Regions from separate parts of the Nocardioides panzhihuensis genome, predicted to be linked through region 2. Evidence: riboswitches for the same ligand, from Rfam matches in the RefSeq annotation. Region 2 holds a riboswitch; the other holds the start of a gene.
The links. A riboswitch is a leader RNA that binds a small molecule or an ion and turns the genes downstream of it on or off. The one in region 2 is predicted to bind cobalamin.
Positions count from the first base shown of each region.

Region 1: it holds a riboswitch for cobalamin, as region 2 does, so the genes downstream of both, BJ988_RS04285 (prenyltransferase/squalene oxidase repeat-containing protein) here and BJ988_RS30550 (nitrite reductase) in region 2, are expected to answer to the same signal.

Region 1 is NZ_JACBZR010000001.1:914,567-921,617, reverse strand. It holds gene BJ988_RS04295 (CbiQ family ECF transporter T component) at 1-489, opposite strand, end outside; gene BJ988_RS04290 (hypothetical protein) at 486-1,013, opposite strand; gene BJ988_RS04285 (prenyltransferase/squalene oxidase repeat-containing protein) at 1,124-2,197, opposite strand; cobalamin riboswitch at 2,264-2,402, opposite strand; gene BJ988_RS04280 (hypothetical protein) at 2,466-3,107, shown strand; gene BJ988_RS04275 (NYN domain-containing protein) at 3,138-3,893, opposite strand; gene gatB (Asp-tRNA(Asn)/Glu-tRNA(Gln) amidotransferase subunit GatB) at 4,045-5,553, opposite strand; gene gatA (Asp-tRNA(Asn)/Glu-tRNA(Gln) amidotransferase subunit GatA) at 5,550-7,051, opposite strand, start outside.
Region 2 is NZ_JACBZR010000001.1:3,633,893-3,640,943, reverse strand. It holds gene BJ988_RS17285 (enolase C-terminal domain-like protein) at 1-748, shown strand, start outside; gene BJ988_RS17280 (TSUP family transporter) at 789-1,589, shown strand; gene BJ988_RS17275 (ABC transporter substrate-binding protein) at 1,629-2,795, opposite strand; cobalamin riboswitch at 2,900-3,101, shown strand; partial or broken gene BJ988_RS30550 (nitrite reductase) at 3,158-3,346, shown strand; gene BJ988_RS17265 (precorrin-8X methylmutase) at 4,046-4,654, shown strand; gene cobJ (precorrin-3B C(17)-methyltransferase) at 4,651-6,393, shown strand; gene cobM (precorrin-4 C(11)-methyltransferase) at 6,390-7,051, shown strand, end outside.

The DNA of each region.
Region 1 (7,051 bases), 2.7 Mb from region 2:
GGTGCCGACCTCGTAGAGAGCCGGCGGCAGCGAACGGAGCAGTCGCTTCGGGTTCGCCAGCGCGTTGGCCGCGCCGACGCAGATCACGATCGCACCCAGCCGCATCCCGTCGTAGAGGCCGGCCAGCAACGCCTCTCGGGTGAGCGGGCCGAGCAGCCGGATCCCCAGCACCCAGTCCGGGAGCGGGATCTCCGGCAGATCGATGAGCACGTGACCCGGCACGGCACCCAGAAGCACCCGGAAGAGCACCCGGGTCACGACGATGAAGAGCGCGAGGCCGACGTAGAGCCGGAACGACCTCGCCCACGGCTGGTCGCCGCGTCGCGCGGCGACCACGACCGACACCACCCCTACCAGGAGCAGGAGCAGCAGCGGGTTGGTGGTGAACGAGGCGTACGCGGCCAGGCCGATCGCCCACACCCACCAGGCGACCGGGTGCAGATCACGCGGCAGACGCGCGACCGCGGCCCTGCGGATCACATCGCTCATCGCCGACGCCACCACACGGCACCGGCGAGAGCGAAGAGACCGAGGATGCCGACCGGCGCGACCCAGGCGGGCAGCGGCTCGGGGTCGGAGCTCGGCCGCGGCTCGGTGTTCGAGCCTGTCGAGTCCTCCGGAGATGACTCCGGCGACGGGCTTGAGGGCGCCCCCACAGCATCCCCAAGCACCGTCGCCGGAGCGGTAACGACATTGTCGTCTATCCACGTGAACGCAACACCCTGCCCGGAGGTCACGGCTATTTCGGTAACATTTCTGGAGGCGTAGCTCCAGGCGCCCGAGTCGTCGGTGATCCACAGCGACCAGTAGGCGTCAGCGGGCGGCATCTGGGCGCAGCCCGCCTCCTCCGGCCGGCCCGCGACGCGGCAGACGACGCTCGGCATCGAGGTCACGAAGGTGAGCGGATGTCCCGCCTTCTCGAAGAGATCGGCGCCGGTGTCGCCCTCCTCCGGCTGGACGCAGGCGACCTTGGGACCGCCGCCCAACGCGTTCGGCTCGACCACGACGGTCACGCCCGCGCACGGTTCCACGGCGGAGGACGCGGCTGACGATGAGACTGCGGATGAGACGGGTGCGGTGGCCCCGGCGAGGATCGCCAGGGCCACCGCTACGGACCGCAGAGTCAGCACGAGCTCTTCGCGGTCGCGTCCTTGGGCAGGAAGACCAGCGACGGCAGCGCCTGTGCGGCCGCGAGGCGGTACATCCCCTCGGACTCCTTCGTCAGCCCCTTGGTGTTGCCTTCGGTCAGCGCGGCGTCGTCGTAGGCCACCGCCCCGGCGTCGTCACCACAGGTCACGACGTGGTCGGCGACCCAGGCGGCCGCCTTCTCGGCGGCAGCGGTCTCGCCGGCACGCCCGAACGCCCATCCGGCCAGGCCGGTGGTGTTGGAGTTGGCGACGTTGCCGGTGGCTGCCTTCAGCGAGCCGTCCTCGGCCTGGGTCTCCTTCAGCCAGTCCGCGCCCGACTTGACGGCCTTCTCCGCCTCCGGGCTCGCCACCGACGACAGGGCGATCAGCGCGAACGCGGTCGCGTCGGCGTCCGGGACGGCCTTCGGGTCACCGTCGCAGGTCTGGTCGGCGGCAGCGGCGTCGGCGGTGAAGGTGACCCGGAACCAGCCCTCCTCGCACTGCTGCCCGGCCAGGAACTCCGCCGCGGCCGCGGCCTTCTTGCTCTCGGCGTTGCTCAGTGCCCACACGGCGTACGACTGGCCGATGGTGTTGGAGTAGTCGGCCGCCTCCTTGTTCTTGGTGTCGAGCTTGTCGGCGATCCGGCCGTTCTCGGCGACCGTGCCCTCGAGCTGCGTGAGCAGGCCGGGGTCGGAGGCGTCGACGTTCTGCTGGAGGACGAGCGCCTTCGCGGTGGCGCCGGCCGAGGTGACGGTGCCGAAGCCGGGCGAGGTGTAGGCGGCCTTGTTCTCCATCACGGCGTCGGTGATCGTCGCGAGCTCCTCGTCGTAGCCGCCGATCTCAGCCAGCGCGATCCCGATGTCGGCGCTGAGCCCGAAGTCGTCGGTGCCGTACTGCGCGTTGCGGGCCACACCCTTTGGCGCCTGGGCGACGAGCCAGTCGGCCACCGAGGTGGACACCTTGGCGTCGTAGGTGCTCTTCTCCCCCTCCTCGATGGCCTTGTCGCCGCAGCCGGCGAGCGAGGTGAGGGCGAGGGCGGCGGCGATGCCGCCGAAGACGGTCTTCTTCATGGTTCCTTCCGCGCTGTTCGTCGGGAAGGCACGAGGCCGACCCGCTGCGTTCCACGACAGCGTCAGGTCAGTACGCGTCCGTCGACGGGTGCTCCGGCTCGCTCAGGACACCTCGGAGTCCTGGGCCTACGGTTGCGGGTCAGCGCCGGAGTTCGACCGGCTTCCCCCACCACGGCGTGTGTTGATTGAGGCTCTGCTAATTCGGGGCAATCCTATGCCGGGCGGGCTCTGCTTGCGGGATCGCGGTTCGAGCAGTCACTCTGTCCCCATGCGCCACAGGATTCTCGGCCTTGTCGCAGCATCGATCTCGGCCACCCTTCTCGCCCTCCTCCCGACCATCCCAGCCCGGGCCGAACCGGCCCGGACATCGGTGACGTACGCCGATCTCGTCGCCATGTTCGGCGAGAAGGTCGGCGACCGGCGGACCGTCGAGACCGGCCTCCCGACCCTCAACCGCGCGATGGCCGACGCCCGGATCACCACCGCCTACCGACAGGCGGCCTACCTGACCACGCTCGCCAACGAGAGCTCGTTCCACCACGACGCCAAGGGCCGCGACAAGCGGAAGTTCACCGGCCGTGGCTACATCCAGCTGACCGGCGAGGCCAACTACACCGACGCCGGCGCCTACTTCGACATCGACCTGCGCCGCCGCCCCGAGCTGGCCAGGTCCCTGGACCACAGCGCGCCGATCTCGCGGTGGTACTGGACCGTCGCCCGCGACATCAACCCGCTCGCCGACGCCCTCGACATGGGCAAGGTCAACGCGGCGATCGGCTACCCCCGCAACAAGGCCGAGGACGCCGAGCGCTGCCGCGACTTCAAGGCCGCCCTGAAGCACCTCAACGGGTCGGTGCCCAAGGGGATCAGATGCGCCCGTCCGGCCGTCGCGGAGACGCGCGGACGGTGATGTCCGCAGAGGACGTACCGGAGGGGTACGTCACTTCCTGCCGTTGCGCCGGTCGCTGACCGCGATCGCCGAGGTGCCCTCGTCCTTGAGCTCGAACAGGTCGATCGCCTTGATCAGCTTGGTCCAGGTGGCGTAGCCGTAGTTGCGGGGGTCCTCGGAGGACTGGTTGCGGATGCGGGAGACGACGGTGCCGACCAGGGCCCAGCCGTCGTCGTCGGCGGCCGCGGCGATGGAGTTGCGCAGCAGCTGGATCAGCCTGGCGTTGCGCTTCAGCACCTGGCCCGTGGTCGCGGCGGCGGCCTGCTTGCGGGCGGGCGCTACGCCGGCCTCGGTCTCGGTCACCTCCTCGGTGTCACCGAGCTTCTCCACGACGGTGAACCGGGTGCAGGCGCTCTTGAACGGCGCCGGTGTCTTCTCCCGGCCGTAGCCGTAGACCGCGCGACCCTTCTCCCGCAGGTAGTGCACCAGCGGGGTGAAGTCGGAGTCGGAGGAGACCAGCGCGAACGCGTCCGGGATGGCCGCATGGAGCAGCTCGACCGCGTCGATCGCGAGCGCCATGTCGGAGGCGTTCTTGTGCGCGGTCAGGTCGAACTGCTGCATCGGCCGGATCGCGGCGTCGTGCAGCTCCCCGATCCAGCTCTTGAGCTCGGACTTGGTCCAGTTGCCGTAGGCCCGGCGGATCGTCACCTCGCCGTACTCGGCCAGGTCGTTGAGGATCGCGTCGATCTTGGACGCGGGAGCATTGTCCGCGTCGATGAGCAGGGCAATACGGAAGGGCTCGGTCATTCGGGACAGTCTGCCAGCCCCTGAGGCTGAGGGCGGGCTGCACCTTCCCACCACGGCTCGATTGTGCACCGCTCACGGACGCGAAACGCCCGCGCTCTCCCACCATGGCGGGAAAGCGCGGGCGATGTCGTACGTCAGGCCAGCGCGTACGTCAGGCGAGCTTCTCCAGGATCAGCTCGCGGACCCGCTTGGCGTCGGCCTTGCCACCGGTCGCCTTCATGACCGCGCCGATGAGCGCGCCGACCGCGGCCTGGTTGCCGCCGCGGATCTTCTCGGCGACCGCGGGCTGGGCGTCGATGGCCTCGTCGACAGCGGCACCGAGCGCGCCGTCGTCGGAGACCACGGCGAGGCCGCGGGCGTCGATGATCTCGGAGACGGTGCCCTCACCTGCGAGAAGACCCTCGAAGGCCTGGCGGGCCAGCTTGTCGGTCAGCGTCTTGGCGTCGACCAGCTTCTGCACCTCGGCGACCTGCACCGGGGTGACCCCGAGCTCGGCGAGCTCGACGCCACGGTCGTTGGCACTGCGGGAGAGCTCGGCCATCCACCACTTACGGGCGGCCTGTGCGGAGGCTCCTTCGGCGACCGTCGCCTCGATCAGCGACAGAGCGCCGGCGGCCCAGACGTCGCGCATCTCCAGGTCGGAGTAGCCCCACTCGACCTGCAGGCGCGCCCGCTTGTCGGCGGTGCGCTCCGGCAGGCTCGCGCGCAACTCCTCGACCCACTCACGCGACGGCGCGACGGGAACCAGGTCCGGCTCTGGGAAGTAGCGGTAGTCGTCGGCGTCCGACTTCGCCCGGCCGGCCGAGGTGGTGCCGGTGTCCTCGTGGAAGTGGCGGGTCTCCTGGAAGATCGCCTCCCCCGCGTCGAGGATCCCGGCGTGACGCGACATCTCGAAACGTACGGCCCGCTCGACCGAGCGCAGCGAGTTGACGTTCTTCGTCTCGGTGCGCGTCCCGAGAGTCCCGGAGCCCTTCGGGGACAGCGACAGGTTCACGTCGCAGCGCATCGAGCCCTGGTCCATGCGTACGTCGGAGACGCCCAGGCCCAGCAGGATCTCGCGCAGCGCGGCGACGTAGGCCTTCGCCACCTGCGGCGCCTTGGCGCCGGCGCCGAGGATCGGACGCGTGACGATCTCGATCAGGGGGATGCCCGCGCGGTTGTAGTCGACCAGCGAGTAGTCGGCACCGTGGATTCGGCCGGTCGCACCACCGATGTGGGTGGTCTTGCCGGTGTCCTCCTCCATGTGGGCGCGCTCGATCTCGACCCGGTAGGTCTCCCCCTCCACCTCGACGTCGAGGTAGCCGTCGTAGACGATCGGCTCGTCGTACTGAGAGGTCTGGAAGTTCTTCGGCATGTCCGGGTAGAAGTAGTTCTTCCGGGCGAACCGGCACCACTCCGCGATCCTGCCGTTGAGCGCGAGCCCGATCCGGATCGCGCTCTCCACCGCCTTGGCGTTCACGACCGGCATCGAGCCGGGCAGGCCGAGGCAGGTCGGGCAGACCTGGGAGTTGGGCTCGCCGCCGAACGTCGCCGGGCAGCCGCAGAACATCTTGGTGTTGGTGTTCAGCTCGACGTGGACCTCCAGGCCCATCGCCGGGTCGTACTTCTCCAGCACCTCGTCGAACGGGACGAGACCCAAAGAATCGGATACAGCCGTCATCGGGCCACCTCCAGCTTGTCGATCGAGAGCACCGGGCCGACGGCGCCCTCGAGGGCAGCACCGACGCGGTAGAGACGGGCGTCCTCCAGGACCGGCGCGAGGAGCTGTACGCCGACAGGCAGCCCGTCCACGTCGGAAACCCCGGCCGGGATGGAGATGCCGGGAGTGCCGGCCAGGTTGGCCGGGATGGTGGCCAGGTCCTGCATGTACATCGCGAGCGGGTCATCGAGCTTCGCGCCCAGCGGGAACGCGGTCGACGGGGACGTCGGCGAGACCAGCACGTCGACCTGCTCGAAGGCCTTCTTGAAGTCCTCGATGATCAGGGTGCGGATCTTCTGCGCCTGGCCGTAGTAGGCGTCGTAGTAGCCGCTCGAGAGCGCATAGGTGCCGAGGATGATCCGGCGCTTGACCTCGTCGCCGAAGCCGGCGTCGCGCGACGCCTTCATCACGTCCTCGGCGGACGGCGACCCGTCGGGGGTGACCCGCAGGCCGTAGCGCATCGCGTCGAACTTGGCCAGGTTGGAGGAGCACTCCGCCGGCAGGATCAGGTAGTAGGCGGCCATCGCGTGCTCGAAGCTCGGCGTGGAGACCTCCACGACGTCGGCGCCCAGCTTGGTGAGCAGGTCGACCGACTCTGCGAACTTGCGCATCACGTCCGGCGCCCAGCCGCTCTGCCCATTTTCTTGGCCGCCCAGCTCCTTGATGACGCCGACCTTGACGCCCTTGAGGTCGCCGGTCGCACCGGCGCGAGCGGCGTCGACGAGCCCGGTCACCGGGGTGGTCGTCGAGGTCGAGTCGAGCGGGTCGTGCCCGCCGATCAGCTCGTGCAGCAGGGCGCTGTCGAGGACGGTGCGGGTCACCGGGCCGACCTGGTCCAGCGAGTTGGCCAGCGCAACGAGGCCGTAGCGGGAGACGGAGCCGTAGGTCGGCTTCACCCCGACGGTGCCGGTGACCGCACCCGGCTGACGGATCGAGCCACCGGTGTCGGTGCCGAGCGCCAGCGGCGCCTCGTACGCCGCGACGGCGGCCGCCGAGCCACCACCCGAGCCGCCGGGGATCCGGTCGAGCTTCCACGGGTTCCTGGTCGGGCCGTAGGCGGAGTGCTCCGTGGAGGAGCCCATCGCGAACTCGTCCATGTTGGTCTTGCCGAGGATCGGCAGGCCGGCGTCCTTGATCTTCTTGACCACGGTCGCGTCGTAGGGCGGGACCCAGCCTTCGAGCATCTTGGAGCCGCAGGTCGTCGGCAGGCCGATGGTGGTCAGCACGTCCTTGACCGCGATCGGCACGCCGTCGAGAGCATGCAGCGCGTCACCGTTGGCCCGGCGCGCGTCGGAGGCGGCGGCCTGCGACAGTGCGCCCTCGGCGTCGATGTGGAGGAAGGCGTGGACGTCGCCGTCGACCGCGGCGATCCGGTCGAGGTGGACCTGGGTCAGCTCGACCGAGGTGGTCTCACCGGCGGCGAGGGCGTCGGCGAGCTCCGCAGCCGTCTTCAGAATGA
Region 2 (7,051 bases):
CCGCTACGGCTTCACCGACTTCAAGCTCAAGGGCGGCGTCCTCCCCGGTGAGGAGGAGGTCGCGGCGGTGACAGCCCTCCACGAGCGCTTCCCCGACGCCCGGATCACCCTCGACCCCAACGGCGGCTGGCTGCTCGCCGACGCGGTCCGGCTGCTGAAGGGCAAGGACGACGTGCTCGCGTACGCCGAGGACCCCTGCGGCGCCGAGGGCGGCTACTCCGGGCGCGAGATCATGGCCGAGTTCAAGCGCGCCACCGGGCTGCGTACGGCGACCAACATGATCGCCACCGACTGGCGCCAGATGGCGCACGCGATCCGCACCGACGCCGTCGACATCCCGCTGGCCGACCCGCACTTCTGGACCATGTCCGGCTCCGTCCGCGTCGCCCAGCTGTGCCACGACTTCGGACTGACCTGGGGCTCCCACTCCAACAACCACTTCGACGTCTCGCTGGCGATGTTCACCCACGTCGGCGCCGCGGCGCCGGGGGAGATCACCGCGCTGGACACCCACTGGATCTGGCAGGACGGCCAGGGGCTGACCGAGTCACCGCTGCAGATCCGCGACGGTGCCATCGAGGTCCCGACCGCCCCCGGCCTCGGGATCCGGCTCGACCGCGAGCGGGTCGCGGCCGCCCACGAGCTCTACCTCGAGCACGGCCTCGGCGTACGCGACGACGGCGTCGCCATGCAGTACCTGGTGTCGGGGTGGACCTTCGACCCCAAGCGCCCGTGCCTGGTCCGTTGAGCGCTGAGCTCTGGGCTGGGGCTCCGCGGACGTCGGCCCGGTGAACGCCGAGCTCGCCTGGCTCCTGCTCGCCGGCATCGGCGCCGGACTGACCGGCTCGGTGGCCGGTCTGGCCTCGCTGGTCAGCTACCCCTCCCTGCTGGCCGCGGGCCTGCCGCCGGTCGTCGCCAACGTCACCAACACCGTGGCGATGTTCGGCGTCACCGGCGGCACCATCGCCGGGTCGCGCCGCGAGCTCCGCGGCCAGGGCAGGAGGATCGCCTGGCTGGGTCTGGCCTCGTTCCTCGGCGGCGCGGTCGGCGCGGCTCTGCTGCTCACCACGCCGGCGGAGGCGTTCGAGGCGATCGTGCCCTGGCTCGTCGGCAGCGGCGCCGTCCTCCTGCTGCTCCGTGACCGGATCAGGGGGTGGGCTGCTGCAAGGGGGTCTCGACAAGCTCGACCACCGATCGACGCCCTACCGCCAGACGGCGCAGGCAGGCGTACGTTGGCGCGCGGCTTCGGGTGGGGCGTGATCGTCTTCGTGCTCGGCATCTACGGCGGCTACTTCGGCGCGGGTGTCGGCATCATCGCGCTGGCCGTTCTCGTGCTCGAGCGCGCCGAGGCGCTCGCGATCACCAACGCCGTCAAGAACGTCGCGACCGGCGTCGCCAACGGCACCGCGGCGATCGCGTACGTCTTCTTCGCTCCTGTCGACTGGCCTGCCGCGATCGCCTTGGGGCTGGGGGCGGTGATCGGCGGCTTCCTCGGCCCCGGGATCGTCCGGGTCGCGCCCGAGCGTCCGCTGCGCTGGCTGGTCGGGCTCGCCGGGCTCGGTCTCGCGCTGCACCTGGCGACCAGCTAGCGACCAGCTAGCGACCAGCTAGCGCGCAGCTAGCCGAGCTCAATCGCTGGTCGAGCCGATCTTGCGCAGCACCACGTTGCGGTGGCCGTCGGGGCCGCCCTTGACCACGCGCAGGAAGTAGGGCTGGTCCGGGTTGTTCTTGGGGTCGAAGGACCAGTTCCCACGCGGGCTGGCGATGGTGCCGACCGACCCGAGGGAGTCGGCGATCTCGTTGCGGTCGACGTCGTCGGAGAGCGCGAGAGCCTTGTCGAGTGCAGCCGCCGCGTCGTAGGCCTGCACCGCGTAGACCGTCGGAGCGGCGTCGTACGCCTCGCGGTAGTCCAGCACGAAGGCGGCGTTGGCCAGCGAGTCCGTCGCGGCGCTGTAGTGCAGCGCGGTCCGCACCCCGGTGGCGGCGCCGGCCAACGTGGTCAGGACGTCGCCCTCGGTGAGGAAGCCGGGACCGTAGAGCGGGATCTTCCGAGCCGTGCGGGACCCGCGGTAGGCCCGCACGAACGCCTCCGCCTGCTTGCCGGCATAGGCGGCGTAGATGGCGTCCGCGCCCGACTTCGCGGCCTCGTCGAAGAGGCCGGACCACTCCCGGGACGTGCCGGACGACGTGTATCCCTGGCCCGAGATGGTCCCGCCCGACGCCTCGACGGCGATCATGAAGCTGTCGGCGAGCTCGTGCCCGGTGGCGTCGTCGGAGGCGATGACGTACGCCGAGCCCCGGTCGGTGTCGACGGCGACCGCCTTCCCGAGCGAGCCGCCCAGGCCCGAGTTGGTCGAGGACGTCCGCCACAGATAGTCGGAGCCGTCGGCGAACCGGTCGGCCCCGGCGCCGGTGACGATCAGCGGCGTCTCGTTGGCGGTCGCGACGGACTTGGCCGCGAGCGCCGTCTCCGAGCCGACCAGCCCGACGACCGCATGGACCTCGTCCTCCTCGATCAGCTTGGCGACCGCGGCGACCCCGGTCTGCACGTGGTTGCCCTCGTCGGCCTCGACGACGTCCACAAGCCTGCCGCCGAGCCTCCCGTCGTGCTGGTCGAGGTAGAGGTCGAAGCCACGGGTCATGTCGGTGCCGATCGACTCGTGCACCCCGGAGGCCGGGACCACCAGGCCGATCGAGACCTTCGACTCCGAGCTCGAGGCGCACCCGGCGAGGCCGAACGTGAGCGATGAGACGGTCACGAGAACGAACAGCTGCCGGTTGGCCGATCCGGTCACGGGAGACTCCATCTGTGGGAGGACGCGGAGCAGATTCCGAGTAGCCGAAGATTGCCACAGACCCCGGCCTGACAGCGAGCAATTCGTCGCGATGTCCCCAAGTGGGTAGTCTCGCCCTGCCAGTCGTACTCCATGCCTGATGGGGTCAGGGAACCCGGTGCAAGTCCGGGACTGACGCGCAGCGGTGAGGATGACGGGCGGGGCACGCTCTTCTTCGGGGGAGCAGTCACTGGAGCCTGGCTCCGGGAAGGCGCTCCGCTCCGATCGATTCCGAGTCCGAAGACCTGCTGGCTCTGGCGGCGCCCGCCGCCAGGTCACCACGTGCCCCGCGCAAGGGCACATGACGCAGAGCAGGTGTCCCGATGACGCGAGTCCGAACCGACCGGTGCCCGGGAGTCGGCCGTCCGTGGCCGGCAGAGGACGGCCTGCTGGTGCGGCTGCGCCTGATCGGCGGGTCCGTCTCCTCGTCGGCGCTGCTCTCGCTCGTCTCCGTCGCCGAGCGCCACGGCGACGGCAAGGTCTATCTCACCGGCCGCGCGAACCTGCAGGTCCGCGGCCTCCCCTCGGTCGACGGAGCCCTCCCGGGTGAGGTGCTCACCGCGCTGAAGGCGACCGGCCTGGTGCCGGCGCAGACCCACGAGCTCGTACGCAACGTGATGGTCTCCCCGCAGACCGGGATCGCCGGGGGCCGGGCCGACCTGCGCGGCGTCGCCGCGTCGCTGGACCGGCTGCTGTGCGGCTCGTCCCGCCTGGCCGCGCTCCCGGGACGGTTCCTCTTCGTGCTCGACGACGGTCGCGGCGACCTGGTCTCGCGCGAGTGCGACCTCGGCCTGGTCGCGCTGTCCGCCACCGAGGCTCAGCTCCGGGTCGGCGAGGCGTGGGGGCCCGTCGTACCGATCACCGAGGCCGCGCCCCGGCTGGTCGCGCTCGCCTCGCGCTTCCTGGACGTACGCGGTGAGGGCCCCTCGGCGCCCTGGCACGTCGCCGAGCTCCAGCAAGCGGAGGTCGAGCTTGTCGAGACCTCTGAACCCGACCCGCGAGTCCCGCCGCCCATCGATCCACTCGCCTTCGGGTTCGTGCCCGGCGGCGAGCACATCCCTGCCCCTGACGGAGCCCTGGACCGAGCCGCGATCGAGGCGCTGGCGGAGCAGGCCCCGGCCGTCGTGGTGACACCGTGGCACGGCGTGCTCGTACCCTCACCGCGGCTGCGCCCGACCCGGCGTTACGACTACATCGACCAGGGCCCGGCGATCTACGTCGACTCCTTCGCGACCATTCGGCGAGAGGCCGACCTCTCCGCGGTGCCGGCCGACGCCGAGCGGCTCGCGGTGCGGATGATCCACGGCAGCGGGCAGGTCGATCTCGCCTCCGACCTGGTCATCCACCCCGACCTGGTGAAGGCCGCGCGGGGTGCGCTGGAGGCCGGTGCCCCGATCCTGTGCGACGCGACGATGGTCGCGACCGGGGTCACCCGCAGCCGGCTACCGCGCGACAACGAGGTGCTCTGCATGCTCGGCGACGACCGGGTCCCGGCGCTCGCCCGGGAGTGGGGGACCACCCGCACCGCGGCCGCGCTGTCGCTGTGGGAGTCCTACCTGGAAGGTGCCGTGGTCGCCATCGGCAACGCCCCGACGGCGCTCTTCCACCTGCTCGAGATGATCCTCGACGGCGGTCCGCGGCCGGCCGCGATCGTCGGCTGCCCGGTCGGCTTCATCGGCGCCGCCGAGTCCAAGGAGGCGCTGGCCGCCTTCGCCGACGAGCACGGGATCGACATCCCCTTCGTCACCGTCCGCGGCCGCCGCGGCGGCTCCGCGATGACCTCGTCCGCCCTCAACGCACTCGCCCAGGAGCAGGAATGACCACCGAGGTACGCGGCCGGTTCAGCGTCGTCGGCATCGGCCCGGGCGACCCCGAGCTGATCACCCTCAAGGCCGCCCGGCTGATCGGCGTGGCGCCGGTCGTCGCCTACCACGCGGGCGTGCGCAAGCAGTCCCACGCCCGCCGGATCGCGTCCTCGCTGATCCCCGCCGACGCGATCGAGGAGGAGCTGCGCTACCCGGTCACGACCGGGACCACCTCGCACCCGGGCGGTTACGTCGGAGCGATGGCCGAGTTCTACGAGTCCTGCGCGGTCCGGCTCTCGGCCCACCTCGACGCCGGCCGCGACGTGGTCCTGCTCGCCGAGGGCGACCCGCTCTTCTACGGCTCCTCGATGTATCTCCACGACCGGTTCAAGGAGATCTACCCGACCGAGGTGGTGCCGGGCGTACCCGCCTTCGCGGCCGCCACCGCCGCCGTCTCGACGCCGCTCGTGCGTCAGACCGACGTCCTCACCGTCCTGCCCGGTACACTGCCCGAGCCCGAGCTCGCCCGACGCCTCGCCGACACCGAGGCCGCCATCATCATGAAGCTCGGCCGCACCTTCCCCGCGGTCCGCTCCGCGCTCGCGGCTGCCGGACGGCTGGACGGCGCCTGGTACGTCGAGCGTGCCTCGCAGCCCGAGGAGCGCTGGCTCCCGGTGGCCGACGTCGACCCGTCCTCGGTGCCCTACTTCTCCCTCATCGTCGTCCCCGGCGACACCGCCCCGACCTCCGCCGGCCGGACCTCCGCCGCCCCCGCCGCCACCGCCTCCGCCGTCCCCGCCGCCACCGTCGGTCGAGCCACCGCCACCACCGCTGGTCGAGCCGCGAGCGCCAGCGAGCGTGTCGAGACCAACACAGTCCCCTCTGCGCTCGATTCGACCCTGTTGGTCTCGACACGCCTCCGCCTAGCGGCTCCGGCGGCTCGACCGACGGGGGCCTGGGCGGCGGCTGAGTCTGCCGAGTCTGTCGAGGCGACGCGCGGGGGCGTCTCGACAGACCCGGTCTCCGGGGAGGTGCTCGTCGTCGGACTTGGGCCGGGACCGGATGGATGGCTCACCCCCGAGGTCTCAGCCGCCCTGGCCGAGGTCGGCCACGTCGTCGGCTACGCGCCCTACGTCAACCGGGTGCCCCAGCGCGAGGGCCTGCAGCGACACGCTTCGGGCAACACGGTCGAGGTAGACCGGGCCCGGCACGCCCTGGACCTGGCGAAGGCGGGGGAGAAGGTGGCCGTCGTCTCCGGCGGTGACGCCGGGGTCTTCGGGATGGCGTCGGCCGTCTTCGAGGCCGCCGAGGACGCGGCCTATGCCGACGTACGCATCCGGGTGCTGCCCGGGGTCAGCGCCGTCCAGGCGGTGGCCGCGCGGGCGGGCGCGCCGGTCGGTGCCGACTTCGCGGTGATGTCGCTCTCTGACCGGCTCAAGCCGTGGCCGGTCGTCGAGGAGCGGCTGCGCGCGGTGGCCGCCGCCGACCTCGTACTGGCCATCTACAACCCGGCCTCGCGCTCGCGCACCGAGCAGATCGGCACCGCCCGCGACGTACTCCTGGAGCACCGCGAGCCCGACACCGTCGTGGTCGTCGGCCGCGACGTCGGGCGGGCCGAGGAGTCGCTGACCGTGACCACCCTCGGCGAGCTCGACCCGGCCTCGATCGACATGAAGTGCCTGGTCATCGTGGGCGCGAGCTCGACGCGGGTGACCGCGGCCGGACAGGTCTGGACGCCGAGGTACGTCAGGTGACCGACCAGACCGTCCACTTCGTCGGAGCCGGCCCCGGCGCGGCCGACCTGCTCACCGTCCGCGCGACGAGGATGCTCGCCGCCGCTGACGTGGTGCTCTATCCGGGCACCTACCTGGACCCCGAGGTGCTGGCGCACTGCAGCCCCGAGGCCGAGCTGGTCGACACCCAGAAGCTGGACCTGGACCAGATCGTCGCCGCGATCGTCGCCGCACACCGCGGCGGCAAGCAGGTCGTCCGTCTGGTCTCCGGCGACCCGTCGGTCTACTCGGCCGTCGCCGAGCAGACCCGGCGGCTCGATGCTGCCGAGGTGCCGTGGGACGTGACTCCCGGTGTACCGGCCTACGCGGCGGCCGCCGCACTGGTGGGTCGGGAGCTGACCGTGCCGTTGGTGGCCCAGTCGGTGGTGCTCACCCGCACCCAGGCCCGGTCGACGGCGATGCCGGAAGGGGAGTCGCTGGCCGCGTACGCCGCGACCGGTGCCACCCTCGTGCTCCACCTCGCGATCCGGCGCACCCGCGAGCTGATGGCCGAGCTGCTGCCCTACTACGGACCACAGTGCCCGGTCGTGGTCGTCTACCGCGCCAGCCAGCCCGACGAGCTGGTGTTGCGCGGGACGGTGGCGACGATCGCCGAGGCGGTCGAGGACGCGGGCCTGCG